Regions from separate parts of the Jeotgalicoccus sp. FSL K6-3177 genome, predicted to be linked through region 3. Evidence: predicted binding sites of a transcription regulator. Region 3 holds the regulator's gene; each other region holds the start of a gene.
What was found. The regulator CtsR, encoded in region 3, represses protease genes until heat stress. The targets are predictions, from matches to a motif close to ATGGTCAATAAAGGTCAAACA.

Region 1 (10,993 bases), 1.8 Mb from region 3:
TTAATTTCGTGGTCCGCTTCGTCGAGCAGCCGTTTCGTAATTGTCGCCAGGCCGTCGGTTATCCGTTTAGCCACACGATCCGGTGTGACACCATGTGAAGCTGCAATTTTTTTAATATCGATAATAACAAGGTTTTCTTCGTTGGTGGTAATAACAACGACTTCGTTTTCCTCCATGCGCTCCTTGGCAAGCTGTACGCTTTTCTCAACTTCGTCATGCCAGTTTTCATCGAAGGTCGCGAGTTTGTTAATATCGGGAATAACCGGTCTTAACTTCAGTCTGTCGATTAAATACACGAGCTGTCTTTCCGACACTTTCGTTGCACTGCCGACTGTAACGATAATTTTGCGGTCGTCCCCGACCTGATCCGCCCGGTATTTAGCATAGAGCGAGGTAAATGGTCCCGGATCAATCGGTACGATTTTTTTATCTGTATAACCGCAAAGGGTCTCTGCAATAAACTCAATATCATTATTCGTCACCGCATCGAGAACGATAATCTTATTACCGTCATCGACCAGTTTTTTAAAGCTGCGGATAAATATGTCCCGGTCATCCGTCATATCATTAATGGTAAGAACTCCGACTTTATGACTGGTCTGAGAAGAAATAATTTCCGGTACATATGATGTTGTAATCGGAGTGATCGGATCATTTGCTGCATCCGTTTTATGGAGCGGCAGATTATCGACCAGAAGATAACCGCCGACTGTCACCCTTCCAGAATCCGGAAACGACGGTACAACTACGCCGATTGAATCCGGCCCGACTGTATCAAGAATCATATCTATCTCAATACCGACGTTGCCGCGGAGCGTAGAGTCAATGCGTTTGCACAGTATGTCTGCACCCCAGTCCCTCAGTTTACGAAGAGAACCGCCGACTCTGTAATCGAGCACTTTTTTTGAAGCATAGCGGCTGTCTGTATCTACTATAATTGCATCGGTTTCATCATCCTGAATCAAATCGTTGTAGTGAAAATATGTTGCCGGATGAAAACCATTTTTGCTGAGCCGGACACCGGTGGCATTTGCGCCGGTTAAATCGTCCGCAATAATTCCTACTTTCACGATTCACCCTCCTTATATTACAGTTGTCTGTTCAGCAATCCGGCTTAGCTCGTTTTGCCCGATATGATTATCTGTAATAATTCCTGTAAAATCCTTTAAGTCGCAAATTTTTGAAAATGCCGTATGGCTGAGCTTACTGGAATCCACGACTAGATAAGCCGTCTGTCCGCATTTCATCATTAATCGTTTAACTTTCGCCTTTTCAATCGTCGGTGCGAAAATACCTTCATCCACCATCATGGCCTGGGTGCCGACAAAGGAAACATTCACTTTAATGTTGTTCAGCATATCAATCGTCTGGGCCCCGTACATTGAACCGACATTTTGCTGTACAGTGCCGCCCAGTATAATTACTTCATGCTGGCTGTCGATTAACTCAGCTGCCGCTTTAATATCATTCGTAACGATACGCACTGTATAATCTGTATTTTTTAACAGCTTGCAAATTTCAAGAGTCGTTGTACCGGCATCGAGCAGTATTGTTTCATCTGGTTTAATAAACTGCATCGCCTTTTTCGCGATCAGCCGTTTCTCTTCTATATTCACAAGCTGCTTCTTTACGAAAGGCACTTCATTCAGGAAGGAATCCTTCAGCAGAATCGAAGTGGACGTTCTGATAATCTGTTCATTTGATTCAAGTTCCTTTAAATCACGACGTACAGTCATCTCGGAAACATTAAGCTCGGCTGCGAGCAGCTCTATCGTTACATTGCTGTCCTCAGCTACCCGGCTGACAATATACTGCTGTCTTTTACTCTTCATATCCATCACCTTGAGATTCATTATATTGTTTGCTTTTCACATTGTAAAGAAAATAGTGTGATAATTTAACATTATTTATTTTATTTTGTTACTTTTTAACATTAAAAATAGCTGGCACAACAAAAAAGTAAAATCCGTTTCTCCGGATTTTACTTTTCGCTTCATAATATTCTATTTCTTGATAAGCACTCCGTGTTCTTTCAGCCGTGCAGCAGTACTTTTCATGCGCTCGGTATCACCTGATTCTTTCGCTTCGTGATATTCACTCAGCAAGCCGGTCACTTCATTCTGCTCACCTTGAACCTTGCCGCTTTGAGCTTTATCATCGTCATATATCATCTCCACCCGGAACGTTACAAACAGCATTATAATCCCGAATATTACTGCAAGTCCGATGCTCGATACTCCAGCCATATTTTCAAGTGTATTATTGCTGATTACTTTTTCTGATAAAAACTGTGCGATTTCCGGAATAATAAATCCGACTGCCATTCCCATGAGTACTTTCACCGGATCAAAGTGATATTTCTTTCTGTCCGGCCGCCTGTTATCTTCTTCTGATTTTAGAAACATATTAAAGCTCCTCATATATCTTCCTCTTTAGCATTATACTAAACAACCTGCCGGATTACGCCAAAAAGATGCCATTATTTCTAAAAAAATAATGGCATCTTTCTCATTCTATCTATTCATTTTTATACTGCATGTACACAACCTGGGTAACTAAGAAATCTTCAACACCGTGTTTGCCGTCGGTGCCGCCGAGTCCTGATTGTCTCATGCCTGCATGATAACCTTGGACCGCTTCAAAGTTTTCCCTGTTCACATATGTTTCACCGAACTTCATCTCGTTGATGACTTTCATCGTTTCGTTCATATCATCAGTGTAAAGTGATGATGACAAGCCGTAAATTGTGTCGTTTGCCATATCGATTGCTTCATCGATGGTTTCAAAAGTCGCTATCGGCAAGACAGGACCGAATATTTCATCGCGCATAATTTTAGAATCATGCGTTACATTCGTTAAAATGGTTGGTTCATAGAAGAAACCTTTCTCCATATCCGCTTTCTTTCCGCCGGTAACTGCTTTCGCGCCGTCAGCAACTGCCTCGTCTACCATTTCAGCCACTGTATTCAAACGGTCTTCATTAATGAGCGGTCCGACTTCAACATCTTTATCTTCACGGGGATTGCCGAGTTTTTTCTCTTTAAAAGCTGCGGCAAGTTTATCCGTTAACTCTTCTGCGACACTGGAGTGTACATAAACACGCTCTGCGTTTGTACAAGCCTGGCCGTTATTAGCGAGTCTCGAAGTCACGAGAGCATTCACCGCAAGGTCAATATCTGCATGCTGTGACACGATAGCCGGCGCTTTGCCGCCGAGCTCCAGGTTCACTTTTGTAATATTCTGGGCTGCTGCTTCCATCACTTTAGTTCCTGCAGTAATACTGCCGGTCATCGTAATCATATCCACATTTTTATGTTTTGCGAGCGCGTTGCCGATTTCGGAACCCGCACCGGTTACCACGTTATAGACGCCTGCCGGGATTTCTTTCATCTCATCGACAATTTTTGTGAATTCCATCGCTGTGTTTGGTGTATGTTGACTCGGCTTAAGCACAATCGTATTACCTGTAACGAGGGCAGTCGCCACTTTTCTCGCCAGTATAAAGACAGGGAAGTTCCAGGGGTTAATCCCTGCCACAACACCGATTGGTTTTTTGTAAATTAAAATATTCTCATTGGCTCGGTCGCTCGGTACAACATCACCTTCAATACGTCTCGCCCATTCCGACATATAGTGGAAATAATCAATCGCAAGATCGACTTCCCCGCCAGCAAGATCGTAATCTTTCCCCTGTTCCTCCTGGAGCAAATCGATAAAGGTCTCGCGTCTGTCTGCGATGGCATCCCCGAGTTTACGGACGATTTTCCCGCGTTCTATATTCGGCGTGAGCTCCCATGCTTTCTGAGCTTTTGCTGCAGCCTGCACCGCCTTGTCCACATCTGCATTTGTCGCTTTCGGAGTTCGTGAAATTACCGCTTCAGTCGCCGGATTAATCACGTCAATCCAGTCTTTTCCTGTCGAATCCGTATAGGTCCCGTCAATGTATAACTGATGCTGAATCAAAAAATCTCCTCCTAAATTATGTTACTCATTATCTTCCCTTTATATTTCCGGTAAAACTTTCAAAGCAGCTAACTACTCTTTCTCGGCAACAACAGTGAATCGTTCATTTACATGTTCCGCATTTTCAGCTTCATCCATGACCGCGATTGCAAAGTCAGCGTAGCTGATGTAGCTCTCTTCCGACTTGTTCACAAGCAGCACGTCTGCACCTGTTTCATATGCTCCCGTCCGTTTTCCTTCGGCATCAAATTCTGCTGACGGACTGATAAAGGTCCATTTTAGGTTTGTTGTCTGCTCTAGTTCTTCCAGATTTTCACTCTGTCCGCCCGCAGTCGGTTTAAAGATATCCGGGAAGTTCGGTGTATCGATAACTTTCATCGTTCTGCTGTCATCGACATACAAACTGCCGGCACCGCCGACAACAATCAGACGGATGCCAGTGCCGGAAAGCGCATTAATCAGCACCCGGCCCGCTTCAACGTGTGCATCTTTCTCACCAAGCGGAGCACCGAAGGCGTTTACGACGACATCCAGTCCTTTAAAATCTTCTGTCCATGTATCATGTACATCTTTCTCTATTACTTTCACATTATCATTATTTAACTTCGAAGCATTTCTGACAATCGCAGTGACCTCATGTCCTCTTCTGACCGCTTCATCTAATATTAAACTGCCGGCCTTACCCGTTGCGCCTACGATTCCTATTTTCATTAAAAACCCTCCGGTTATGTTATGATTTTAAATACTATCTATGTATACCCTGCACTTACTTTTTGAAACTATACTTTTTACTGATTAGGAGAGCAGCTATATGAAGAAAAAGAAAATCCAAAAAACAAATGCCATGCGCGTACTTGAGAATAACAAAATCAGCTACGAAGTGCATGAATATCCCTGGAATGAAGATCATACAGATGAGGAGAACGCGGGGGTGCCGTTCGACAAAATTTATAAAACCCTTGTTGCTGTCGGCAATAATACAGGAGTGCTTGTCGGCTGTATTCCTTCTTCAACCGAGCTCGATTTAAAGAAATTTGCCAAAGCGAGCGGCAACAAAAAAGTCGATATGCTTCATATGAAAGATCTTGAGAGAACGACAGGCTATATCCGCGGCGGCTGTTCGCCTGTCGGCATGAAAAAACTGTTTCCGACTTATATCGGAGCACAAGCAGAAATGATGGAGACAGTTGTCGTCTCTGCTGGAAAGCGCGGCATGCAGATGGAACTTGCTCCTGATGATTTACTGCAAGTCACCGCAGGTAATTTTGCTGATATTACAGAATAAAATTGAGCTCTGACCAAAAAGAAGGTCAGAGCTCTTTGTTATCTAAGAAAATTTTAATGAACGAGTATGCTCTCTTCCTGCAGCCTTATACCACTGCCAGCATAAGATAATTATCAGTGCGAGGTCAACGATGTCGCCGCCGTAGTACATCAGCATAGCACCCGCTTCGCCATCCTCCCGCGCTATACCCTCTGGAGGTGAAGCGTATATCATTTTGGATAGTATTTTATGAAAACCGAGGGCCAAGACCAGGACAACAGCACGGTATAAAAATGTGTAACGGTGAGTCACAATATCGATATAAATTATCGACATCGTAAAAAGATAGCCCGCAAGAAAGACATGCAGATGAATAAGTGCAAATAAGAATACAGATGTATGCATAATTTCAAATAATCCTGTTTTATAAATAAGAAATAAGCCGCCGATATTCAGTACGGAAGCGACAATTGGATTGCTGATAAATTGCACATACTTCAAATTCAGAATTTTACTCAGTTTTCTTGCATGGGCTACTTTCAAAGTTCTCATCAAGAGAGTCATCGGTTTACCATGCAGTATCAGAAGCGGTCCAAGCATGCCGAGCAGCAAATGCCCTAGCATATGGACAGTGAAATCCATATGGGACAAACGCGCCAGCGGACCTGTCAGCGCAGCAGCTGAAAGAATTACACCTGCTGCAAACAGGATATACCTGCTCCATTTCCACTTTTGATGTTTTTTTCCGGAGGCGTACATGGCTGCAAGGTAAAGTACTAAGGCAGCCAGCGCGAGCGCGGCGACGATAATTTCAAGAATTAAAAAATGCGTCATATTCATGTGATGCATCCTTAATTACCTGCGCTTTCGCGTTTTGACTTGTAAATTATTACAATCCCTGTAATTAAGAAAATTGCACCTGCGATATTCCAGGCTAAATCATAAGGCAGTATATTAACGTCATAGCGCACCTGGTGAATTCGGAGCAGCTTGTGGTTTATAATACCGTCGAACAGCTGGAAAATACCGAGTCCGGTAAATATTCCTCCTATCCACCGCCGTTTGTGCATTTCTTTTTTCCGGCGTGAATCTGCAAACATAAAGAAACCGATTACGAGGGCAAATAAGGCGAATGAATTGAGCAGTCCGTCAGACAAAATACCGATAAATGTCGTCGAATGATCGTAAAAGTGATGCCACTGAAGAAGCTGGTGAAAAATAATTTCATCGACGAGCGCCATTAAGCCGATTCCTAAAAAAATACCTGACCATATGTTTTTACTCCGATGCGAATCAATGTTTTGATGAGCCATAGACATTCCTCTTTCGCATAAATATTTATATATAAAATACCCTGGCACTGTATGTATTAACCCGTATAAACAAAAAAACCTTAAATCCTGAGCGGATTTAAGGTTTTTCATTTATATTAAGCTTTTACAACGACAATTTCCCCGTCTTTGATATGCGCTTTAACACTATTTAATTCATCTTCTTCCAGAATTAAATCTGTCAGCTGATCTTCGATTTTATCCTGAATGACACGGCGTAGCGGTCTTGCACCGAAACGCTTGTCGTAACCCAGGCTGACGAGTTTTTTCTTGGCGTCATCTGTAATTGAAATCTCAATTTCGTTTTCCTCTAATGCTTCCTGCAAGTCATTAAGCATTAAATCAACAATTTCCATTAAGTTATCCTCTGACAGTTCGTTAAAGTTAATAATCGCGTCGAATCTGTTCAGAAATTCAGGTTTGAAATAATTGCTTAAGTTTTCAAGCGTGCTGACCGATTCGTGCTGATCCGCATTAAAGCCGACGCTTACATTATTATCACCTGTACCAGCGTTACTTGTCATAATGATCACTGTCTCTTTAAAGCTGACTGTTCTGCCATGTGAGTCTGTCAGCTGGCCATCTTCCATAATCTGCAGGAACATGTTCTGTACATCAGGGTGCGCTTTTTCAATCTCATCTAAAAGAATAATTGAATAAGGGTTATGACGCACTTTCTCTGTCAGCTGTCCTGCTTCTTCGTGACCGACATAGCCTGGAGGTGAACCGATAATTTTAGAAATAGAATGTTTCTCCATGTACTCACTCATATCGAGTCTGATCATGGATTCTCTTGTACCGAATAACTCTTCAGCAAGTGCTTTCGTTAATTCAGTTTTACCAACACCCGTTGGTCCGACGAATAAGAATGAACCAATTGGACGGTATTTCGATTTAAGTCCTGCACGGCTTCTTCTGACAGCTTTCGCTACCTTATCCACCGCTTCGTCCTGACCGATAACTTTAGCACTCAAATTCGTACCGAGGTCTCTCATCTGCGCCTGTTCTTCAGACTGCAGTTTCGTCACAGGAATACCTGTTTTTTCTTCGACTATAAGCTGAATGTCAGATACATCAACATCCATAACCTGCTGATCATCAGCTGCTGCTTCCAGCTGTTTTTCAAGCTGAAGTTCTTGATATTTCAAGCGTGCTGCAGTTTCATAATCTTCCTGCTCTGCCGCAGCGTCTTTTTCTTCAGCAATTTTTTCAAGTTTCTGTTTGATTGAATCTGTATCATTTTCTGCATTTGCGAGATTCAACCGTGCACCGACTTCATCCATTAAGTCGATTGCTTTATCTGGTAAGAAACGATCTTGAATATATCTGTGCGATAAATTCACAAACGCTTCAACTACTTCGTCGGAATAGCTGACTTCGTGGAACTTCTCATAGCGGTCTTTAATTCCTTTAAGGATTAAAACCGATTCCTCTAAAGTCGGTTCTTTAACGATAATCGGCTGTAGGCGGCGTTCGAGCGCTGCATCTTTTTCAATCTGACGGTACTCTTTCAGCGTTGTTGCACCGATAATTTGCAGTTCACCGCGTGCAAGTGCCGGTTTAAGAATGTTACCTGCGTCCATCTGTGAACTTTCCGCAGAACCCGCACCGACAATCTGGTGAATTTCATCGATAAAGAGAATGACTTCCTGACGCTCTTTCAGTTCAGCAATGAGCTGTTTCATACGCTCTTCGAACTGACCGCGCATTGAAGTATTCGCAACAAGCGATGCTACGTCCAGCACGTAAATTTCCTTGTCCATTAATTTCGCCGGCACATTGCCTTCTACTATTTTCAGTGCCAATCCTTCAGCAATTGCTGTTTTACCGACACCCGGCTCACCGATTAATACCGGGTTGTTTTTATTACGTCTGTTCAGCGTTTCAACGACACGTTTTACTTCTTTGTCGCGTCCAATAACAGGATCGATATTACCTGCTCTTGCTTCGTCTGAAATATTATTGCCGAGCTGGTCTAAAAGCCCGTCGCGCTGATTATTTTCACGTTCTTTTGTTTGTGTACTTGTTCCTTTGTTTCCTTGTCCATTAAAATATTTATTGTTCATATTATTATTTTCGAAAGGTGATCCTTTAAAAAAGTCATTTGAATTCATCATTTGACCTTGGATATCCTGGAAACAGCTGTCACATAAATGAACCTGCATTTTTTGATTGTTAAAATTCATTGCAAGGTTTACATTCGCTTCGTTAATTCCGCAATTTTGACATTTCATATGTGTTTCCTCCTATTGATATATTCGTATTCACAGTCTTTTGACTTTGACTATATTTGACTATAAATACAGTATAAAGGCCTTAAAAGATATTTTCAAATATGGTGCTCACTCTTTATTTTTATTAAATTCTTTGTTTGACTATCTTTGACCTTATATATTTATTATACACTGACCTTCTTTGACTTTCAAGTGTTTTTTAGTAGAAATTTTTCTATTGCTGCTATCTTCTCATTTCTCTCAATCTTTCATCGATAATCATTTCGATGTGTTGCCTTTCCATATTCAAGACTTGATAAAGCTCCATGCAGCCAATTACTTTCTCGTTTTCGCCTTTCTTATGTGCAAGGTCTCTCAAAATATCACCACCTTGCTCGTTTCACTGCTCATTATGAGCAAGGCCAGCCAAAATTACACCACCTTGCTCGTTTCAACACCCATTATGAGCAAGGTCTCCCAAAATTACACCACCTTGCTCGTTTCAACACCCATTATGAGCAAGGTCTCCCAAAATTACACCACCTTGCTCGTTTCAACGCTCATTATGAGCAAGGTCAACCAAAATTACACCACCTTGCTCACCACCAGCCATCTGCTTCAACCTCATCAACAAAAAAACAGATATCCTTATCAAGGATATCTGCCCAAACTAACTTCACTATATTCTTTTATCCTTTTTCAATCGGAGTCAGTTTTGCTTCAATCTCAGCTCTGTCCGCTTCCATGAATGGCGGCAGATCTAATTTTTCTCCCGCTTCAATGCCGGGTGTTGTACCCACGAGCCCGGGTCCATCTGTTGCAAGTTCAAACATAATGCCGTTGGATTCCCGGAAGTATAAGCTTTTGAAGAAGTGTCTGTCAACGACTCCTGTTGAACTGAAGCCTCTCTTAACAACCTGTTCATGCCAGTACTGCAATGTTTCTTCATCTTCTACATTAATCGCGAGGTGATGCACGCTCCCGCGCCCCGGCCGTTCGCGGTCGCCGTCTTTATATTTAACAAGGATTTCACTGTGTCCGTCACTATTCGCCGGCCGGTACAGTCGTTCATGGTCATCTCCCGATACTTTCACGTAATCGAACAGTTCCGTCAGTGTTCTTTCCATTTTTTCAATTCGCCGGACACTCATTTCAACAGTCCCCATGCTCATAATCTGATATTCTTCCGGCACAGCGGAGCCGTTCCAGCTGTCGAATCTGCTGACTGCATCATCCTCTGCTGCCTGCAGTGCCAGCCGCAGTCCATCACCGTCTTCAAAAAGCAGAGATTTTCTTCCGCCGTAATTTGCCGACTTACTATACTCTACACCGTGTTCATCAAATCTTTTCTGCCAGTACGATAAACTGCTCTCGCCCCTGACGAACAGCCCTATCCGCGTAATTGCGTTTGTGCCTCGTCTGGTATGAGCTGCCATCGGCATTTCAAAAAAGGTGAGTTCACTCCCCGGTGTACCGTTTTGATCGCCGTAAAATAAATGATACATTGACGGATCGTCCTGGTTAACGGTTACTTTAACTCTGCGCATGCCGAGAACCTGAGTATAAAATTTGTTATTTTCCTGAGCATTTTTCGTCAGCATAGAAATATGGTGATGTCCTAAAATTGTCTTCATAATATTAACCTCCGTATAGTTATATTAAAAAATAAATCTTAAAACAGATTAATCATCACAACACCTGCAAGCAGAACAAGCAGGCCGACAAGCTGAACCGGGACAATTGTATTTTTCCCCGATCTGAACATACCAAATTGCTGGACGAGAATACTGCCTGTAATCTGACCAAACAGCACCAGCACAATGGTCGGACCCGTACCTATTTCACCGACGAGAAATATATTAATTAATACGTAAAATCCGCCGAATATTCCACCGAGCCAGACCCAGAGCGGTGCTTTTTCTGTAATAGGATATTTTACTGGAATTAATGTTTTTTCTCTTATTAAAACAATGATAATTAAAGTCGCCGCTCCGATAAAGAAAGAAATAAAGGCTGCCGTAAATGGTGAATTTACAGCGCTGCCGAGTTCGCCGTTAATTGCTGCCTGAATTGACAACAGTGCACCCCCGGTAAAGCCCGCCGCACGCCACGGCCATTTATTGATTTCATCATTCACCGGTTCAAGTTTATAGCGGCGCTGTTTCATAATATCCTGCAGGACCACCGCAAGAAAGACCCCGGCAAAAATCAGTACAACGCCG
Region 2 (10,993 bases), 1.5 Mb from region 3:
TATAATGAGCCAGGAAGCAATCGGCTATGCGGAGCATCCCGAACAGATTGTTCAAGGTATTATAGATTGTCTTTTAGAATATGAAGATCATTACATTATTATCGATTACAAGACAGACCGTGTTAAAGGAACGAATTTAACAAATGAAGATCTTCGTGAAAGATACAGTACGCAGATGGATATTTACAAGAAATCAGCAATGGCATCACTTAACAAGCCGGTAACAGCCGTGCTTTACTTTTTTGATTATGGGGCGATTCCAGTTGAATAATTCAAATAGAAACATATATTTTATCGGCGGAGTGTCGCTGTTCTTACTATTTATACACAGCGGGCAGTATTTTATGATGCCGCTTAATGAAATCAATCCGTTCGAATATTTCTTCGGCGGGGATCTGAACGTTTTTAATATCGTCGATATTATTACTGGCGGTTCTGTTATACCGCTTATCAGTATTATAATCGGCTATCTTCTCAGCCAGTACGGCTATACAGGAAAAAAACATCTGGTTAAGGTACTTGTCATTGCGTTTGTACTCCTGAGTCTGAATGCTGTCCTGATCTTTGGTTTTGACCAGCTGCCTTTTGTAATCCTAATGGCATTTATCGGTTTAATATTTGTGGGACGCCACTGGATTATAACACTTGCCGCATCGCTTATACTATTTGCGCTGCATTTAATGTTTAATGTTGTGCTTGAAATTATTACAGGACTGAACTCCAATATTCAGCACATGTATTCAGGTATTCAGCAGGTGAATGAATTTATCAGTACCTACAGGAGCACGGATTATCTGGCAATGGTCAATATGAATATTGATATACTGACAGGAATCGGCACAGACGGAATATTTAACGCAGTTTTTGTAATTCTGCCGTCAGTGCTTCTCGGCATTGCCTTAAAAGAATTAAATTTTACGGGCTTCATTAAAGACAGTCCGTATATAAGCGGCGGCATCATTATGGTGCTCCTCGCCGGCGGTATCGCTGTAAAGCTTCTGCAGGTGCTTTCTCTCGGTACAATTACAGGAGAAACCCTTGGTGAAGGCTTCGGCGGACCTGTTACAGCAATCGGTTATTTTATGATACTTGTCTATATTGCTGACGCTGTTCCAAAACCGGTGTTTAAGCTGTTTTACAATCTGGGTAAATACGGATTAACTTCCTATATATTATTCAATATTCTGATGATGTTCGTATTTTATGGTTTTGGTATGGCGATGTACGGACAGATTTCAATCCAAATGCTGCTTTTCATCGTTTCAGCAATCTATATCTTACTTATTATCTTTGCAAATCTGATGGCTGCCTATAATATTCAGGCGCTAGAACAGACTTTTCAGACAAATAAGAAAATGAAGCGGGAATAATTAAATAATATTTGTTATACTGTATGAAAGAAAACAAAGGAGATTGTCCAATGAAATTTTTAACTTTTGAATATGAAGACAAGAATTATTATGGTGTCAAAGTAAAACGTGAAGACAGTGCATGGATTATTCCGCTCTTATTCCAGGATTTCAGTGATGTTAAAGATTATCCGAGAACATTGCTCGAAGGTATTACTGAGTACCACACATTGGATTTTCAGGAACTTGTCAGAAAGCTTGTTGAAAGTGCAGAAGCATCTGATAATGCAAATAAGTACAAGGCACCGTTTGAAGATATTAATATTATGGCGCCGGTTAAACCGCCGAATAACACAATCGGTTTTGGCCGCAACTTTAAAGCGCACACTGAAGAGATGAAGAGCGAAGTTGAATTGTATGTATTCACAAAAGCAAACTCAAGTCTCGTCGGTGATGAGGATACAATATCTTCTTACAGCGATGTAACAGAAGAGCTGGATTATGAAGGGGAACTCGGTATCGTTATCGGGAAAGAAGCAAAAAACATAGACAGCTCGATGGCTTATGATTATATTTACGGCTACACGATTGTCAATGATATTTCAGCGAGGGAATTGCAGAAATCACACAAACAGGCATTCTTATCGAAAAGTCTGGCGACTCCAATGGGACCTTATATCGTTACTAAAGATGAAATTCCAAACCCGCAGGACACGACAATCGTTACTAAAGTGAACGATGAAATCCGTCAGGACGGCAGCACTTCATTAATGGTAAGAAAGATTGATGAACTCGTTGCAGAATTGTCGAAATATGTGACACTGCAGCCGGGAGATGTTATTGCATCAGGTACCCCTGCAGGAGTCGGGGCGGGCATGGATCCGACAGGCTTCTTAAAAGCAGGAGATACAGTACGTGTTTCAATTGATGGAATTGGAACATTAACGACACACATTGAGTAAACATTCCATGATATACTACTACAGGAAACATTAATGTAGAGGGGGAATCAGACGATGTTACATTTACACCTGACAGCTATTATTGTTTCATTTATATTATTTATAGCTGTTTACGCTATGTACAAAAAGAATAATACTGCTGAAAACAAACCGGCATTTATTCTGCACATGGTGCTGAGAGTGTTCTATCTGCTTGTATTATTCAGCGGGATTATGGTTTACGTCGGTAATATGGAAGGCATCAGCAATGCAGGTTCGCACATGCAGTATGGTATTAAAGCGCTGCTTGGTATTCTTTCAGTTGGATTTATGGAAATGGCAATTGTAAGACTGAAGAAAAACTCCAGAAAAGCGACCGGGCTTTTAATTGTTTGTCTTGTACTTATTATTGCGACAGTTATTATGGGTGCAATGCTGCCTCTAGGTATGCTGAGCTTCTAAAACAAATGAATAATCTTAATGCCGGCCTGTTAAATTTTAACGGGCCGGTATTTTATATGTTCTGTGTTAAAATAAAATTTATGAACAATTAGTGAAACGGAGTCTTAAAGAACTGAAATTTAGTATACTGATTACTATACGAATAAAAGGTAGGATAAAATTATGAAGAGAATACTAGCGCTTGTGAGCATGATTTTGGCAGTGCTGTTTATGAGCAGTCATACAGTATCAGCCGAAGAGAATACATATGACAGAATTTATATGATTACTGTCGACCGCTTTTTAAATAATAATACGTCAAATGACGTTGGCGTAACAGAAGACGGAGATCCTTATTATCCGTTCGGCGGGGATTTTGACGGCATCGTTCCGTATCTCGAGTATATTAAGGATATGGGCTTTAATACAATTATGCTGTCGCCGGTGGCAGAACGTGCCGAAGATGATTATCTCGGCTACGATGTTACAGATTACGCCTCTATTTCTGAAGCCTACGGCAGTCCGGAAGATTTTGAAAACCTGCTTGCCGAAGCTCATGAACTTGAATTAAAAGTCATTGTCGATATGCCGGCTGTTGCAACAGACGATTATACAGCACTGGAAACTCCCGCATTTAATACTATCCAGGAAGAATATTATGAAGATATTGGGCGGGAGATTATCGACCTGAATGATGCCGGCAACCAGGAAACATACCGTGCAATGGTTCAGGAATTTACAGATACTTACGATGTTGACGGTATCAGCATGTTTGTGAATCAGGATGGATTGAATGCTGAAGAATTTTTACCTGAAAATATTGATACTTACGGGATTTTATCGACTGAAGAAATAACCGCTGAAGGGTTTGACACTATAGCGAGAGAAGGATTCAGAGCTGATCTCGCACAGACATACGGCGGCATTGATCAGGAAATTCCCGAATTTCCGGAAGATGAACAGCTGATTATGGCAGACCACTGGTTCTCAGAAAGATTCACGCACAGTGCTGCAGAACAAAATATGTTTCCGGGTACGAGAATACAACAGCTGGCGAACTATTTATACGCCTACCGCGGACCGAGTGCGATGACATACGGCACAGAAGTTGCCTTTAACGGCAGCAGCTATCCGGAAGTGCATCCGCAAATGGATTTCAGAAGCGATAAGGAAGTTATTGAGTATCTTGAGAATATCGCTGTAGTTTACAGGAATCACGAAATTATGCTGGCTCCGGAATCAGAAACTGAGACGATATTAAACGAAGACGGGCAGTATCTGGTTAAATATTATACAGCTGATGTGGACTACATACTGAATGTAAATAATACAGCTGAAACAAAAAGTAATACGATGGAGCAGACAGCTGAAGAAGAAGGGAAAGTACTGAGCGGTATGCTCATTGGAGATATGATTCGCCCGCATGATGGAGAATATATCACTGTGCTCGACAGAGAAGAAACAGAACTGTATTCGATAATTGAAGAAGCAGGCTTTAACAATGGATACTTATACGCAGCAGTTTTAATCTTTGGTATATTTGCAGTCTTTGTCTGGGTGGCAGCGAGCCGCAGCAGAAAAAATAAAGCAAAAAGAATGAAAGACAGAGAAAAATAAATAACAATAAAGCCGCACTCCTTCAACGGAATGCGGCTTTTAATATTTATAAGTCTTCAGCTTTTTCAATCGCTTTATAACCGATCATATTAATTACATCTTTCGGACTGGAGAAAGGCGGTGAATATCCGATTTCGATATTAATTAAGTCGTATACCGTGCCGCCGAGACGGGTATGGGCCGATAAGACATCGATACGTTTATCAACACCCTCTGTCCCGACGACTGCAGCTCTTAGTATAAGTCCGCTGCCTTTAGAGACGTAGACTCGTATATGAATCGGTGAGGCATCCTTCATATAGCCGGATTTATTTTTCTGTTTCTGATCGACTGTAAAGTGAGGAATTTCAGCGACATCTTTTTCCGATAAACCGAAAGTCGCAATATTGTAATCGAAAAACTTCACAATGTTTGTGCCGAGCAGGCCTTCGTGTGTAATTGAACGGTCTCCGGCAAGCTGGTTTGCAATAATATGGGCCAGTCTGTGAGCAGGCCAGGCCAGGGCGGACTGGATATTCATCTCAGGTACATGCTGGAAGTGAGTCATCACAGCATCGCCGAGCGCATATATATTATCGATATTCGTCTGTCCGTTTTTATTAATAGGAATAAGACCGTCTTTTAAAGTAATGTTCGAGCTGTTTAAAAACTTTGTGTTCGGTGTGATGCCGACACCTGTAATAATGAGCGGTGCATCGATTGTTTCACCTTTTGATAATACTGCTTTACCGCCATCAACATAGTCAATTTCCGTATTCAGTTTCAGCGTGACGCCTTGTTCGGTCATGGCTTCATAAAGTACTCCGTTCATATCCGCTTCGATATTTTTATAAATCTGTTCATCGTGCTGAAGCATTGTGACCTTAATGCCCCGCTTCGTTAAGTTCTCGGTAACTTCGAGTCCAATATATCCTGAACCGACAAGGACAGCTTCTTTAATATTATTCTCTTTTATAAACTTCACGATATAATCCAGATCTGCCAGTTTATGCAGTGAAAATGTCTGTGCTGCATCTTTTACTGCAGGTAGTTTTTTCGGTGAGCCTCCAGGAGATAAAATTAGGTAATCATACGAATCGGTAAACTCTGTATCGCTGTTTTTATCGTATACAGTAACTGTATTTTCTTTAGAATTTACAGCAGTGATTTCGTGTTCCGTCTTCACAAAAATATTTCTATCTCTAAATTTCTCAGGTGTCATATTCGTAAGGCTGTCCCATTTTTCAACATCGCCGCCGATATAATACGGCATGCCGCAGGAACCGTAACTGATGTCCCGGTAGCGTTCGTAAATAACGATTTCTATATCGGGATTTAAACGGCGGAGTTGAGATGCAGCAGTGGCACCGCCTGCTACACCTCCAACTACTATAACTCTAGTCATATTATTTACCGTCTTTAAAATAGAAAAGGGCGATGGTGCCGTCGCCTGTATGTGAACTGATTGTCGGTCCAATACTGGAAATATCAATTGTTTGAAGACCGGTCTTTTCAAGCAGTTGCTTTTTTAAATCATTTGCAGATTTCTCTGCATCAGCATGAACGATATGTCCATGGCCGGAAGCACCTTCTTCATTTGCAAGTTCGACCATGCGTTTGAATACTTTTTTAATACCTCTGTGTTTTTCGAGAGGGACCAGCTTCCCTTCTTCAATATGAAGCAGCGGTTTAATGTTTAACAGTCCGCCGAGAAAGGCTGAGCCTTTAGATAAACGGCCGCCTTCAGCTAAATAGTTCAAATCGTTAACTGTAAACAGATGTCTGATATATTCAAGGTCCGACTTCACTTTCGAGATAATCGTTTCCTTGTCATCTCCCTCGGCAATATATTCGGCTGTCCGCTCGACAATCAGTCCTGCACCGTAGCTCGCAGACTGCGTGTCGATAACTGTAATATCGGCGTCAGGTGTTTCTTCAAGCACTAGATCACGGCCGATTACAGCACTTTGGAATGTTCCTGACAGATTGCTTGAAAACCCGATGTAAATAACACTTTCACCCTGGTCAGTATATTTTTTGAAAAGTTTTTCAAATGCATCCGGATTCGGCTGGCTGGTCATCGGACGCTTGCCGTCTTTGATAGCCTGAATCACTTCCTCACTCGTAATTTCAAGCTGATCGAGGTAGCTTTTATCTTCAATCTGTATCGTTAAAGGTAAAACATCAGCATCAAGTTCCTGTGCTTTACTGAGAGACAGATCTGAACAGCTGTCGATTATAAGTTTCATAACTATTTCCCCCTTAAGATTTCAGGCGCAGGTCAAAAAAGTCATTCAGGAAATGACCAATGCCGTCATTGTTGTTGTTTGTTTCAGTAACGTAGTTTGCAATTCCTTTGATGTCGTCGATGGCATTCTTCATAGCAACACCGTGCTCAACATACTGAAGCATTTCAGTATCGTTATCCTCATCACCGAAAGCGATAGTGCGGTTCGCCGGAATATTTAAAAACTCTCTGGCGTAGTCGACACCGACAGCTTTATTGATACCTTTTTTAATGATTTCAAGGACCGGATAAGGTGCACCCCAGCGGCGCTGTTCGATAACTTCCGCAAACAGTTCATCAAGCGTTTGCCGTATGTGAGGCATTTCAGATTCTTCAGCCTGTACGAGAATACTTGTGACATCTTCATTTACAGTTTCGTATAAATTGCCGACGCTGATTTTAGGATCGCCCATTTTAAAAGCATCAAACAGTACGCTGTCGTGATAGTGTATATATATATTATCCTTAACTTCGGCAACAATATTTTTTATATTGAGTTCCGGTACTTTTTTTGCAATTTCTTTAGTAACATCAAGATCGAGAGTTTCATGTTTTATCTTGAAATTGAAATCGGTCGGATGGTGAACAAATGCACCGTTAAAGTTAACGACAGGAGTCGTCATTTTTAATTCTTTATAGTATGGAACACTTGCCCGGTAGGGACGCCCGGTAGAGATCATCAGTTCGTGCCCTTGTTGCTTAAGTGTTGTAAGCACTTCTTTTGTGAACGGAGTAATTGTCTTTTCATCCGTCAGCAAAGTGCCGTCTAAATCTAAACAGATTAAATGCTTGTCCATATAAATCTCCCTTTTGTATGTGTTTAATTAAAATGTTTCTTCTTAATAATAGCATTTATATTTATTGAATGTATAATTTTTGTTATAGTTATGGTACATACACTACAGTAAGGAGTGATAAGTTTGGATAAAGCAATGGAAGAAAGCATGTACGGTGCGTTAGAGAATGTTATTGACCCCGAACTTGGTATAGATATAGTGAACCTTGGTTTAGTTTATGGTGTAAACCTTGATGACGAAGGTAACGCAGGTGTGGAAATGACTTTAACTTCAATGGGCTGCCCGATGGGACCGCAAATTATGGGACAGGTAGAACACTCGCTGCTCGAACTGCCTGAAGTCAAAGATGTGCAGATAGCAATCGTCTGGAACCCGCCATGGGATAAGGACAAAATGACACGCTATGCAAAAATCGCACTTGGCGTCAGCTAAATCTATTTACAAAAGGAAAGACCGCGAAGATATTCTTCGCGGTCTTTTTTATGCCCATATTAACTGATACAGGATTGAAAATGCGCCGAGTACAAAACAATAATAAGCAAAATAAATCAAATTGCCGTTTTCCATAACATTCTGCAGCCACTTAACTGCAAAGTATGTTGCGATAACCGTTACGATAAAGGCGAGCAGATAGGCAAGCCATAAAGTATTCATATTCGGATCGTTTACTATGTCACCGACAGAAAGCAAAGCTGTACCGAGAGAAACTGGAATATATAAAAGGAATACAAAACGCAGTGCATTCTTCTGACTTAAGCCGACTGCAATAGAACCGACAAGGGTCGCTCCGCTGCGGCTGATCCCGGGTGTCAAAGCAATACATTGTGAGAGACCCACGATAATTGAGTCTTTAACAGTGATGTCACCGTCGCGTTTTTCTCCGCGTTTATTTTTAATAAACCAGAGCGCAAGACCGGTAAATAACAGCATAACGCCGACGAAACCAACAGAAATATTGTCGCCGATTACATCTTTTAATAACAGACCCGCAACGCCGACCGGAATCGTAGCAATAATAAGACAAATTGTATATTTAAAATCGGTCACTGCGTCGTTATCTCTTGCACCCTTAAAAACAAATCTCCATAAATTTTGAAGAATACTGATAATATCTTTTCGGTAAACAACGAGTATTGCAATCAGCGAAGCTGTATTTAAAAATATTTCAAACGACAGGCCCGAAGCTTCAATGCCGAACAGTTCACGTGCAATGACCAAGTGTCCGCTTGATGACACAGGAATCGGTTCAGTAAGCCCCTGGAGAAGACCAAGAAATACATATTTAATAGTAGTGATAATATCCAACTTTAAAATTCCTCCTTAAATATCCATCAATAAATATATGATAAATTCGACAATATTGCTATTAATTACTTGATTTAAAGAAGAAAAAGAGTATAATTAAGTTATGGTCAAAAAAGGTCAAACATTTATGACCTTAATTTTACTTAGCTGAGGTGAAGTAAATTGGATATTAATAAAATGACTTTAAAAGTACAAAACGTTATCGAACGTGCACAGCAGTATTCAGTTGAGCTTAAGCTGCAGTCCATTGAACTGGAAGCAGTATTAAAAGCTATGCTGACAGCAGATGAAAGCATGAGTGCAGATATACTGGAACGTGCAAACATTAATACAGCAGATATTATTAAAGAATACGACAGGAAATTAAAAACTTATAATGCAGTAACCGGAGACAGCGTTGAATACGGTGTCTATATGTCTAGCGGTTTTTCTCGGCTGTACAGCAGTGCGGAAAAACAGATGACTGCCATGGAAGATTCGTTTATCTCCCAGGAGCACCTGCTTTTAGCAGCTCTTGAAGAAGATAATATATTAAAAGAAGCAGTTGGAAATAAAGCGGACATTATTACAGAAATCATTAAGAAAATCAGAGGGGGAAATCATGTGACAACACAAAATCCGGAAAACCAATATGAAGTACTTGAAAAATACGGGCGCGACCTTGTCGAAGAGGTGAGAAACGGCAATGTAGACCCGGTAATCGGCCGGGATGAGGAAATCCGCGATACGATTCGGATACTGAGCCGTAAACGCAAGAATAATCCGGTTTTAATCGGGGAGCCGGGTGTTGGTAAAACAGCAATCGTCGAAGGACTTGCTCAGCGCATAGTGCGTAAAGATGTGCCCGAAAGCCTTCTCGACAAAACAGTATTTGAACTCGATTTAACATCACTTGTAGCGGGGGCGAAATACCGCGGTGAATTTGAAGAAAGGTTAAAAGCAGTATTAAAAGAAGTTAAAGAATCCGACGGCAGGATTATTCTCTTTATCGATGAAATACACATGCTCGTCGGTGCCGGTAAAACGGACGGGGCGATGGATGCCGGAAATATGCTGAAACCGATGCTCGCAAGAGGCGAGCTGCACTGTATCGGTGCGACAACGATTAATGAATACCGGGAGTATATTGAAAAAGATTCTGCACTTGAAAGACGTTTCCAGAAAGTTCAGGTGCCTGAACCGGACGTCGAAGATACGATTTCAATTCTCCGCGGACTGAAAGAACGTTATGAAGTGCACCACGGTGTAAGAATTACCGACCGTGCGCTTGTTGCGGCGGCAGAATTATCAGACCGTTATATTACCGACCGTTTTTTACCGGATAAAGCAATCGATCTCATGGACCAGGCCAGTGCGACAATCCGTACAGAAATGGGCTCTAATCCGACTGAACTGGATCAGATTAATCGCCGCGTGATGCAGCTTGAAATTGAAGAGCAAGCTTTAAAAGGCGAGAAAGATACAGTATCAGCCAATCGTCTGGCAGAACTGCAGACAGAACTCAGCGATATTAAAGAAGAACAGGCAACACTGCAGAACAAAGTAGAGAAAGAAAAAGAACAAATCGGCAGAGTGAATGACAAACGTGCCGAAGTCGATAAAGTACGTCAGGAACTGGAAGAAGCGGAGAATAACTATGAGCTGGAACGTGCAGCGGAACTCCGCCACGGCAAACTGCCGCAGCTTGAAAAAGAACTCGCTGAATACGAAACAGAAATGGAAAATTCAGTCGATGAAGATCGTATTATCAGAGAAGTCGTAACCGAAGAGGAAATCGGATTTATCGTCAGCCAGTGGACAGGTATCCCGGTAACGAAACTCGTCGAAACAGAAAAAGATAAGCTGCTTAAATTATCGGATATACTTCACGAGCGTGTGGTCGGCCAGGACGAAGCGGTTGATCTCGTTGCCGATGCTGTTATCAGAGCTCGTGCGGGTATTAAAGATCCGGACAGACCAATCGGGAGTTTCCTGTTCTTAGGACCGACAGGTGTCGGGAAAACGGAACTTGCGAAAGCACTCGCTGCAACGATGTTCGACTCGGAAAAACATATGATCCGTATTGATATGAGTGAGTATATGGAGAAACATTCGGTTTCAAGACTGATCGGGGCACCGCCGGGATATGTCGGCCACGAAGAAGGCGGTCAATTAACAGAAGCAATCCGCCGCCAGCCGTATTCAGTTATTCTGCTGGACGAAGTGGAAAAAGCGCACTCCGATGTATTTAATATTCTGCTTCAGCTCCTTGATGAAGGCCGTCTGACTGACTCCAAA
Region 3 (10,993 bases):
AACTTTAGACTTCGGGTATCAATTATAACATTCCGTATTATTAGGTACTATAATTTTTTGAAAAGGGTTATAATAAACAATATTAATCACTGAGGAGAGTAAACATGTTAGATTTCTTTATGAGTCTGGAAGCATGGCAGCAGGCGTTGCTCGCCACTTTATTTACGTGGAGCATGACGGGTCTCGGTGCAGCAATTGTATTCCTGACAAAAGGTGTAAGTGAAAACTTTTTAAATATAACACTCGGCTTTGCCGGGGGTATTATGATAGCGGCGAGCTTCTGGTCACTCCTTGCTCCGGCTATTGAAGCAAGCGCTGATAATCCGATTGGAGAATGGTTCCCGGCCTTGGTCGGCGTTCTCGGCGGAGCGCTGTTTATATACTTATTCGATAAACTGATACCTCACCGTCACCGCGGTGATGACATGGCGGAAGGATTGCCTTATAAAACTTCGAGACGCAGTACGCTGCTTATTACTTCGCTCACACTGCACAACATCCCGGAAGGGCTGTCTATCGGTATTTTGTTCGGTGCAGCAGGTTTAAGTGACGATCCGGTTATGGTGCTGAGCGCATTGACATTGGCAATCGGTATCGGACTGCAGAATATCCCGGAAGGGACTGCGGTGTCCATGCCTCTCAGAGGAGATGGAGCAAGCAGAAGACGGGCGTTTTTCTGGGGCTGGATGTCCGCGATTGTCGAACCGATGGCTGCACTGGTTGGTGTACTTTTAATCGGTTTCATGGAACCTGTGCTGCCTTATGCACTTGCTGCAGGTGCCGGAGCGATGATATTTGTCGTCGTCGAAGAAGTTATCCCGAGTACGCAGAAAAATGGTCATTCCGATGTGGCGGTATTTGCCTTTATGATCGGTTTTGTGATTATGATGGTGCTGGATGTCGCTTTAGGATAGAAAAAAACTCCGGAGGATTTGATGTGCACCCCTAAAGTTGAACTCCAAATTCAACTTTAGGGGTGCTTTGTTATGTCTAAAAGATATTCAATAGAATTAAAGATAAAAATAGTTAATGAGTATTTGACGGGTGACGATGGCTTTAACTTATTAGAGGGTAAATATAATATAGAGCGTAGCTTAATCAGAACGTGGGTCGAGCAGTTTAAAGATAAAGGTGTTCAGGGACTGACGGCTGGGATGACGAAATCTATCTACTCTAAATCGTTTAAGTTAACAGTACTACAACACCGCTTAGACCATCAGTTATCCTACCGAGAAACGGCTAAAATCTTTAATATCCCGAATTTCTCTCTCATTGCACAGTGGCAGAGTAAATATAATCAATATGGTATTCTAGGTTTAGAAAACAAACCGAAAGGCAGGCCCTCTAAATCGATGAAGAAGCAGCCATCTAAACAGAAACGAAATAAATCAGAGACTTTGAATGAAACCGAACGTGAAGAACTGGAACGTTTAAGAGTAGAAAACCGTAAACTTGAGGTGGCCATTGCGCTAGAAAAAAAGTTACAATCCTTAGCTCGAGACAAACGAACAAAGAAATAGTCAGAGCGATGATAGAGTTAAGGGAAACAGGTCTCTATATGCTTAAAGAGTTACTTGAGGCCGCGCAAATCGCTAAAAGTGTATTTAAGTATTGGAATGACCGTTTACCTGAAGAAAATAATAAAGATACTGAGCTCGTCCAAGCCATCAAGGATATTGTGACTGAAAGTCACCGCAGATACGGTTATCGTCGGGTCTGCTTGGCGTTGAAAAAAAGAGGTATCATTGTAAATCACAAGAAAGTACTACGCTTGATGCGGCAGTATCAATTGCTTTGCGTAAAGTTTAAACATAGAAATCGTCAATATAAATCCTATAAAGGAACAGTCGGTAAAATTGCTAAAAACAAACTGTCTCGCCGATTTAAAACCGATCGCCCGTATCAAAAAGTGTTGACCGACGTGACTCAATTCAATATTTCAGCATCAGGAGAAAAACTTTACTTGTCACCGTTTATGGATGTTTTCAGTGGAGAAATACTGTCTTATAGAATCAGTCCGGCACCGACGCTCGATATCGCTGTAAAACCTTTAGAGGAATTGATTGAACAAAGACCAGAATTAGACTATCGAATGACCGTCCATTCGGACCAGGGTTGGCACTACCAGCATAAAAAATGGGTGAGACATCTTAAAAGAAATAAAACATTTCAAAGTATGTCTCGAAAAGGAAACTGCTTAGATAATTCTCCAATGGAGAACTTCTTTGGGCTGCTTAAACAGGAAATGTTTTATGGACAACAGTTCATAACATATACAGAGCTTGAATCTGCGATTCATCAATATATTGATTTCTATAATAATGATAGAATTAAAACAAAATTAAAAGGCATGTCTCCTGTAAATTACAGGAAACATACCTTTAATAAAATCGCTTAATCAAAAAGTTCAACTTTTTGGGTTCACTACAATTTGTCCTCCGGAGTTTTTTTATTAATAATTTAAAATTTTAGTAGAAGAATCCGATCATTACAGAACTCAGGATTGATACAAGAGTTGCACCGTAAACTAGTTTAAGACCGAATTTCGCCACTTTGTCTCCGCTTTCGTTGTGAAGACCTTTTACAGAACCGGCAATAATACCGATACTTCCGAAGTTAGCGAATGATATCAGGAATACTGAAAGCATTGCCTGTGTTTTCTCGGATAATGTTTCTGCCAGCGGAACGAATTCCAGAATAGCTACGAATTCATTTGTAATAAGTTTTGTCGCCATCAGTGAACCGGCAGTCTGAGCTTCCGCCCATGGAATACCCATCATGAATGCTATCGGCATGAAGATATAGCCGAGAATGTCCTGGAATGATAAGTTAGAACCCGGAATTAACAGGAACAGATTGTTTAACAGACCAATCAGGGCGATAAACCCGATAAGCATTGCACCTACGACAAGAACAATTTTTCCGCCGTCGATGATATAGTCTCCAAGAACCTGGAAGAAAGATTTTCCTTTTTCCGGGTTTGTTGAAATTTCAACATCGCCGTCAACGACTTCTTCTTCGTAAGGGTTGATGATATGCACGATGATGTAAACTCCGAACAGATTCAGTACAATAGCAATAATAACGTATTGCGGATCAAGCATTGTAAAGAATGCGCCGACGATTGACAGTGAGATTGAACTCATTGCCTGTGCCGACAGTGTATACAGACGCTGTGTCGTCATTTTAGGTAGCTGGTTTTTAAGAGAAACAAAAACTTCCGACTGGCCAAGCATCATTGATGCTGCACCATTGTACGACTCTATGTAAGGCATACCTGTAATTTTTGTCAAAAGGAAACCGATACCTTTAATAACGAACGGCAGAATTCTCGTAAATGATAAAATACCAATAATCGCAGAAATGAAGATGATAGGCACTAAAACGTTAAATAAGAATACATCTACCGCTTCGCCCTCGCTGTTGGTCATTAAGTCGCCAAAAACAAATAATCCGCCTTCTCTTGCGAAGCCCAGTAATTTATCGAACGCGTTTGCCAGCCACAGAATAAACGTCTGCCCGCCTGTAGTGCTCAAGAATAAGAATGCAGCAAGCAGTTGCAGCACAAGTAATACTAAAATGTTTTTCCAGTGCTTAAACGCAAGTTTGCGGTTGCTACTTGCAATCCAGGCCAGGAAGATGGTGAATAGTATACCGACTATTCCCATTACAATACTCATAATGAAAGCCTCCAAAAAATTGATAGATGAAATTTTACTCTATGTATATGTTTCCATTTTATTATAAAGTAAATGCCGCGTAAACGCGATACCGAATTATTATAATGCAAACGTTTGCAGAAAGAAAGGTATTTCTAAAAATATAAACAAGAGATTTGCCAAAAAAACGCACAGCCTGTATACTTTAGTCAAAGTTGGTCAGAAGGAGTGATGATATGCGTAACATGTCGGATATTATTGAGCAGTATTTAAAAGATATGATTGAACAGTCTGGCAATGAAGCCGTTGAGATTAAACGCGCGCACATCGCTGAAAAATTTGATTGTGTACCGTCACAGTTAAACTATGTCATAAAAACCCGTTTTACAAACGAACACGGATATGTAGTGGAAAGTAAACGCGGCGGGGGCGGCTACATAAGAATCACTAAGGTGGAGGTGCATTCTGAAACCGAGTACCTTGCACATCTTCAGAATTTAATCGGGGAAAACATTTCTCAGTTAAATGCAGAACATCTGGTTCAGTCTATGTATGAAAACGAAGTGATTACTTACAGAGAAGCACAAATTATAGATGCAGTGATGAAACGCGAAATTTTATCGCTTGAGCTGCCTTACAGAGATATTTTAAGAGCGAAAATTTTACGCCGTATAATTACAGCTATACTCTATGCTAAGGAGTGATGATATGAAATGTGAAATATGCAACGAGCGTGAAGCGGCAATTCATATTTCGAAAGGTTCGGGGCTCACTCACCAGGAGCAGTATTTGTGTGAACAATGCGCCAATCAATCGATGGATATAAATTATAACCAGACAGATAATCCGTTTGATATTCAAACGCTGTTAAAAATGCTTGCCGGTAATTCAAAGCGTGATCAGGCAGAAACAGAAGAGTATGCCTGCCCGACCTGTGGTGCGACACTGCAAAGTATTGTGAAGAACGGTTTATTCGGATGCAGCCACTGCTACGAGTATTTCGAACGCTATGTGCCGGAAATCGTTACACGTGTACAACTCAACCAGCAGCGTCATATTGGGAAAATACCGTCGCAGGCGCACGATACTTTAAAGTTGAAACGCGATATCGAAACGCTTGAAAGAACACTGCAGGAAAAAGTGAAAACACAGGCTTTTGAAGAAGCAGCGGTCATCCGCGATCAGATACAGGAACTGAAGGACGGTGGGGCGCATGAATAGACATACAAGTACGTGGATTCGTGATGCGGTAAATACAGAAATAGAAATGTCATCCAGAATCCGTCTCGCCCGCAATATTAAAGGCGTACCGTTCACCCATATGCTGGAAGATGATGAAGATCTCGAAGCGCTCGGAGGCCTGGTGTCAAAAATGCTGCCCGGTTACAGCCTGGCCTCTCTCGACGGTTTGTCTGCGCAAGACAGAGCGCTGCTTGTTGAGAAGCATTTAATCAGCCCCAATTTTGCGAGACGCGGTACTCGTGTATTTATTAACGGTGATGAAGATATTTCGATTATGCTCGGCGAGGAAGATCATATCCGCATACAGGCGCTGGGTACAAATACTACTCTCGAGGCGCTTTATGATAAAGCGGAATCAGTTGATGATACATTGGAAGAAAAGATAGAATATGCATTTGATGAACAGTACGGTTATTTAACAGCGTGTCCGACCAATATCGGAACCGGCATGAGAGCGTCTGTTATGCTGCATCTGCCGGCGCTCGCGGCGACGAACAAAATTCAGCGTTTTCATAATAACCTGACACGTTTCGGATTTACCCTGCGTGGTATATACGGGGAAGGTTCAGAACCGCTGGGTTCCGTCTACCAGCTTTCCAATCAGGTAACACTCGGATTCGAAGAAAGAGTCATTATTAATAATTTGAGTGAGCTGAAGAATCGCTTAATCGAAGAAGAACGTATGGCAAGACAGCATTTAATGACACTTGATACACTGGATGCAGTTAACCGTTCACTCGGCATTCTGCAACATGCTTACAAGCTGTCTTTAAAAGAAGCGTCGATGCATTTAAGCAATGTGAAACTCGGTCTTGATCTATCGTATATTGAACTTGAAAATTTTAATTTTCAAGAATGGTTTCAGCTTATACAGCCGGCCTTTGTGAAAGAACGTGTAAATACAGAAGAAGACGATTCACCTGGTATTGTCGCGGAAAGTGCGCGGGCAGCCTTAATGCGTGAATTACTAGGAGGGAAATAAATATGCTGTTTGGTAAACTAACAGAGCGTGCCCAGAAAGTACTGGCGTATGCACAGGAAGAAGCAATCACCTTAAAAAATTCTAATATCGGTACGGAGCATCTGCTGCTCGGCCTGGTCAAAGAACGAGAAGGCATCGCAGCGAAAGTTCTTGCCTCATTTAATATTGATGAACAGCGGGTTAATGAAGAAGTTCATAATTTGATTAATACGGGGACAGAAAAAGCGTCTTCGATACATTACACGCCTCGTGCTAAAAAGGTTATCGAACTGTCGATGGATGAAGCGCGCAAACTGCATCATAATTTTGTCGGTACAGAACACCTGCTGCTCGGTTTAATTCGTGAGAGCGAGGGTGTTGCAGCACGCGTACTGGCAAATCTGGATTTAAACATTACAAAAGCGCGGGCAGCTGTTATTAAAATGCTCGGCAATCCCGAATCATTCCAGTCGCACAGCAGCGTCGAAAAAGATACGAACACGCCGACGCTCGATTCGCTGGCCCGTGATTTAACGCAGATTGCGAGAGAAGAGCGTCTCGACCCGGTTATCGGCCGTGCGGACGAAATTACGCGTGTAGTGGAAATACTGAGCCGCAGAACGAAAAACAACCCGGTCTTAATCGGTGAGCCCGGCGTAGGTAAAACTGCGATTGCAGAAGGACTGGCTCAGGCTATTATCAACAATGAAATCCCTGAGAACTTAAAAGGCAAACGAGTGATGTCACTTGATATGGGTACAGTTGTTGCGGGAACTAAATACCGCGGTGAATTTGAAGAACGTATGAAAAAAGTAATGGATGAAATTCATAAAGCGGGTAACGTCGTGCTCTTTATTGATGAGTTGCACACACTGATCGGCGCCGGCGGTGCAGAAGGTGCGATTGACGCCTCAAACATTCTGAAACCAGCACTGGCCCGCGGTGAACTGCAGTGTATCGGTGCGACAACTCTCGATGAGTTCCGCAAGCACATTGAAAAAGATGCAGCGCTCGAACGCCGTTTCCAGCCTGTAATGGTTGATGAACCGAATGCTGACGATGCAGTGCTTATTCTGAAAGGATTGCGCGACCGATATGAAGCGCACCACCGTCTGACAATTACAGATGAAGCGCTTGAAGCGGCAGTACGCATGAGTGACCGTTACATTCAGGACCGCTTCCTGCCGGATAAAGCCATCGATTTAATCGATGAAGCTTCTTCCAAAGTCAGATTAAGAAGCTATGCGGCGCCGCCCGACTTAAAGGATCTCGAAACAGAGCTTGAAACTGTGAAAAAAGAAAAAGATGCGGCAGTGCAGAGCCAGGAATTTGAAGCGGCGGCGAATTACCGCGATCAGCAGACGAAAATCGAACGCCAGGTGAAAGAATGCGAGGAAAACTGGAAAAAAGAGCAGGGTGACTCGTCTCAGTCGGTAACACCGGCGGATATTGAACTTGTCGTTGCAGGTATTACAGGTATTCCGCTTGCTAAAATAGCAGAAGATGAATCGGACAGACTGTTAAATCTTGAATCGATTTTACACGAACGTGTCATCGGTCAGAACGATGCAGTCACATCTATTTCAAAAGCAGTCAGACGGGCGCGGGCAGGACTTAAAAATCCTAAACGTCCTATCGGCAGCTTTATCTTCCTCGGACCGACAGGTGTCGGGAAGACAGAACTTGCCAGAGCGCTCAGCGAAACGATGTTCGGCGAGGAAGATGCAATGATCCGGGTAGACATGAGTGAGTATATGGAGAAACACTCAGTCTCCCGGCTTGTCGGTTCACCTCCGGGTTATGTCGGCTATGATGACGGCGGTCAGCTGACGGAGAAAGTGAGAAGAAAGCCATACTCTCTTGTACTGTTTGACGAGATAGAAAAAGCGCACCCTGACGTTTTCAATATGCTGCTTCAGGTACTGGATGACGGCCGCCTGACAGATTCCAACGGCCGAACAGTCGACTTCCGCAACACGATTATCGTAATGACATCAAACGTGGGTGCACGTGAACTTCAGGATCAGAGATTCGTCGGTTTCGGCGGAGCTGCTGCAGAAAGTTACGAAAATGTACGCAGCACAATGATGAAAGAGCTTAAGAATACTTTCAGACCTGAATTTATTAATAGGGTAGACGACATCATCGTGTTCCATAAACTGGAGAAAGAGCATCTTAAAGAAATTGTCAGTCTGATGATTGACCAGCTGCGCGAACGTCTGTCCGATCAGAACATTCACATTGAAGTGACAGAAAAAGCGACTGAACGCATCGCAGAAGAAGGCTACGATCCGGAATACGGAGCGCGCCCGCTTGCGAGAAGTATTCAGAAGAATATTGAGGATACGCTCAGTGAATCGCTGCTTAGCGGTGAAAGCTTTGAAAACAAGCTGGTTACAGTAGATTATAAAAATGATGAATTTACCGTAGAGACTAAAGACAGAGCGGCTGATACAGTCGAACAACCATAAAAGAAACCCCAATCGCTCAAGAAATTGAGGATTGGGGTTTTACTTACATAAATTAAGAATGGAAAACTTCTTCTGCAAGATTAATCGCGTTGAACAGCGCACTCGCCTTGTTGACAGTTTCCTGGTATTCGCCTTCCGGAGTGGAATCGGCAACAACACCGGCGCCGGCCTGGACGCTGACTATATTGTCTTCCAAAATCATTGTCCGTATCGTAATGCATGAATCCATATTGCCGTCGAAACCGTAATACAGAATACATCCGCCGTACAAACCCCGGCTGTCGGGTTCGAGCTCGCGGATGATTTCCATGGCGCGTGTTTTCGGCGCACCGGTCAGCGTGCCTGCCGGAAATGAATTGAAGAAAGCTTCAATCGGTGAGACATCGTTTCGGAGGGTTCCATTAACAACGCTGATAATATGCATCACTTCGGAGAAGCGGCCGATTGTCATATAGCGGCTGACTTCAACGCTGTCCTTCACTGACACTTTACGAAACTCATCCAAAGCTAATTCGACGAGCATTTTATGTTCGGCAATTTCTTTTTCATCAGAGAGCAGTTCCTGTGCGATTGCTTCGTCTTCCTGCGGCGTCGCACCGCGTCTTCTCGTGCCGGCAATCGGATGAATTTCAAGTATCTTGTCTTTAACCTGCAGCTGGCGTTCGGGAGAACTGCCGATCAGCTCTGCGTTAGAGAAATTTAAATAAAACATGTAGGGCGACGGATTGATGTTTCTTAAAATCCGGTACAGCTCAAATCCCGAACATTGCGTCACTGTATCAAAGCGCTGGGAAAGTACGGCCTGATCTATTTCGCCGCGGCAGATATAATTTTTTATCACATCGACATCGCTTTTAAAATCAGCTTCCTGATAATTGCTTGTAAAAGTCAGTTGCGGATTTTCCGCCTGTCTTCTTGAGAGCATTAAATCCTCGAGCTGAATATTATTTTGCAGCTGTTTTTTTAATGAATGGATACGTGTTTTCAAAGTGTTATATGTATCTTTAACACTTTCAAAGCGTTCGGGATTTTCAAAAGAAATGATGGAAGTCTGCTGTTTGCGGTGATCGTAGGCAATCAGCGTCCGTGTGAAAACGAATTGATAATTACCGTGCCGGCCGACACTCCGCGGCTCAATGCCGGCGAGATCCTGCACGGCCTCGTAATTGATGTAGCCGACAGCGCCACCTTTAAACGGCAGGTCAATGCTGTCAGTATATGCATCGACATAATTTCCGGCATAATCAAGTGCTTCCTGCAAAGTGGTGAAGGTAAACGTTTTATCTGTGTCGAGGTCGGTCATAAGAAAACCGTTCTCCGCTTCACTTATATCGATAAAAGGATCCAGGCCGATAAATGAATAATTCGACCATTCTGATGCAGGGTCCTGACTTTCTAAAATATACAGCGCGTCGTCTTTTAAGGCATTGAACATATGAATCGGTGTGAGTACGTCGGTGTAAAAACTTTCAATCAGCGGCAAAGTCTTGTACGACCCGGCGCTTTTGGAAAAATCATTAAATGACTGCATAGAATCTCCTTTTCTTTTTAAGAATATGAACATATCTTAAAGAAGCTGAAAGTGTTTTGCAACTGTACTGATGGAATAGTCTGAAAACATTTTGTGAAGGAACGAACAATATTCTGCAATATCATTAATCTCACAGGCTTCTGTCTTTAAATAAGCTGAAATAAATAATACAATAGTAATACGTAAATATAATTGGGGGAGAATATACACGAATGGCAAAAGCAAAAGTATCATTTGAATGTATGGCCTGCGGCTATGAGACGCCGAAGTGGATGGGTAAATGCCCGAACTGCGGAGCATGGAACCAGCTTGAAGAAAAAATAGTGCATAAAGAATCTGCGCCGGGCCGCGGCACGCTGGGGAAGACACCCTCTGAAGACCGTTCCCGCGCGACTAAATTAACAACGATAAAAAAACAGGATACACCGAGGACGACAACGCGCTCCGGAGAATTCGACCGTGTGCTCGGCGGCGGTATCGTAAACGGCTCCCTCATTTTAATCGGCGGTGACCCCGGGATTGGGAAATCGACAATTTTACTGCAGACGGCATTGATTTTAGCTGAAAATCATAATGTGCTTTATGTTTCAGGAGAGGAATCACTTGAACAGATTAAAATGCGGGCAGACCGTATTACGGAGACATCATCGGATTTGACCGTTTTTTGCGAAACGAACTTATTATATATTCATGAAGAAATTAAAAGGTTAAAACCTGACTTTCTGATTATAGACTCGATTCAGACCGTGTTCCATCCGGATGTAACGAGCGCACCGGGCAGTGTTGCCCAGGTAAGAGAAAGCACGCAGTCGATTATGAACATTGCAAAAGGCAATAACATTGCGACCTTTATCGTTGGACATGTAACAAAAGACGGTCAGATTGCCGGGCCGAGACTGCTTGAGCACATGGTAGATACTGTGCTTTATTTCGAAGGAGATCAGCACCACACATACCGTATACTGCGCGCTGTTAAAAACCGTTTCGGTTCGACGAACGAAATGGGTATATTCGAAATGAAAGCAAAAGGTCTGGAAGAAGTGCTGAATCCATCGGAAATCTTTCTGGAAGAACGTTCCAAAAATGCTCCGGGGTCGGCAATCGTTGCAACGATGGAAGGGACGCGGGC

Region 1: a site for CtsR is predicted at 8,927-8,947, ahead of MHH58_RS02080 (ATP-dependent Clp protease ATP-binding subunit). Genes of this name have one in related genera too.
Region 2: a site for CtsR is predicted at 8,820-8,840, ahead of clpB (ATP-dependent chaperone ClpB). Genes of this name have one in related genera too.

The regions. Positions count from the first base shown of each region.
Region 1 covers NZ_JBBOSK010000001.1:402,934-413,926, reverse strand. The annotation lists gene MHH58_RS02120 (four-carbon acid sugar kinase family protein) at 1-1,070, opposite strand, end outside; gene MHH58_RS02115 (DeoR/GlpR family DNA-binding transcription regulator) at 1,083-1,832, opposite strand; gene MHH58_RS02110 (hypothetical protein) at 2,004-2,420, opposite strand; gene aldA (aldehyde dehydrogenase) at 2,518-3,963, opposite strand; gene MHH58_RS02100 (NAD(P)-dependent oxidoreductase) at 4,036-4,674, opposite strand; gene ybaK (Cys-tRNA(Pro) deacylase) at 4,775-5,248, shown strand; gene MHH58_RS02090 (cytochrome c oxidase assembly protein) at 5,291-6,061, opposite strand; gene MHH58_RS02085 (DUF2243 domain-containing protein) at 6,079-6,540, opposite strand; gene MHH58_RS02080 (ATP-dependent Clp protease ATP-binding subunit) at 6,657-8,792, opposite strand; gene MHH58_RS02075 (VOC family protein) at 9,461-10,405, opposite strand; gene MHH58_RS02070 (DMT family transporter) at 10,444-10,993, opposite strand, start outside.
Region 2 covers NZ_JBBOSK010000001.1:717,211-728,203, forward strand. The annotation lists gene addA (helicase-exonuclease AddAB subunit AddA) at 1-271, shown strand, start outside; gene MHH58_RS03670 (DUF418 domain-containing protein) at 264-1,370, shown strand; gene MHH58_RS03675 (fumarylacetoacetate hydrolase family protein) at 1,421-2,311, shown strand; gene MHH58_RS03680 (DUF1516 family protein) at 2,366-2,752, shown strand; gene MHH58_RS03685 (alpha-amylase family glycosyl hydrolase) at 2,915-4,348, shown strand; gene MHH58_RS03690 (CoA-disulfide reductase) at 4,395-5,732, opposite strand; gene MHH58_RS03695 (DegV family protein) at 5,734-6,576, opposite strand; gene MHH58_RS03700 (Cof-type HAD-IIB family hydrolase) at 6,590-7,411, opposite strand; gene MHH58_RS03705 (metal-sulfur cluster assembly factor) at 7,547-7,843, shown strand; gene MHH58_RS03710 (undecaprenyl-diphosphate phosphatase) at 7,892-8,716, opposite strand; gene clpB (ATP-dependent chaperone ClpB) at 8,879-10,993, shown strand, end outside.
Region 3 covers NZ_JBBOSK010000001.1:2,228,515-2,239,507, reverse strand. The annotation lists gene MHH58_RS11430 (ZIP family metal transporter) at 105-914, shown strand; gene MHH58_RS11425 (transposase) at 987-1,520, shown strand; gene MHH58_RS11420 (IS3 family transposase) at 1,529-2,398, shown strand; gene MHH58_RS11415 (NupC/NupG family nucleoside CNT transporter) at 2,469-3,680, opposite strand; gene MHH58_RS11410 (CtsR family transcriptional regulator) at 3,896-4,363, shown strand; gene MHH58_RS11405 (UvrB/UvrC motif-containing protein) at 4,368-4,880, shown strand; gene MHH58_RS11400 (protein arginine kinase) at 4,873-5,883, shown strand; gene MHH58_RS11395 (ATP-dependent Clp protease ATP-binding subunit) at 5,886-8,333, shown strand; gene MHH58_RS11390 (anthranilate synthase component I family protein) at 8,386-9,864, opposite strand; gene radA (DNA repair protein RadA) at 10,077-10,993, shown strand, end outside.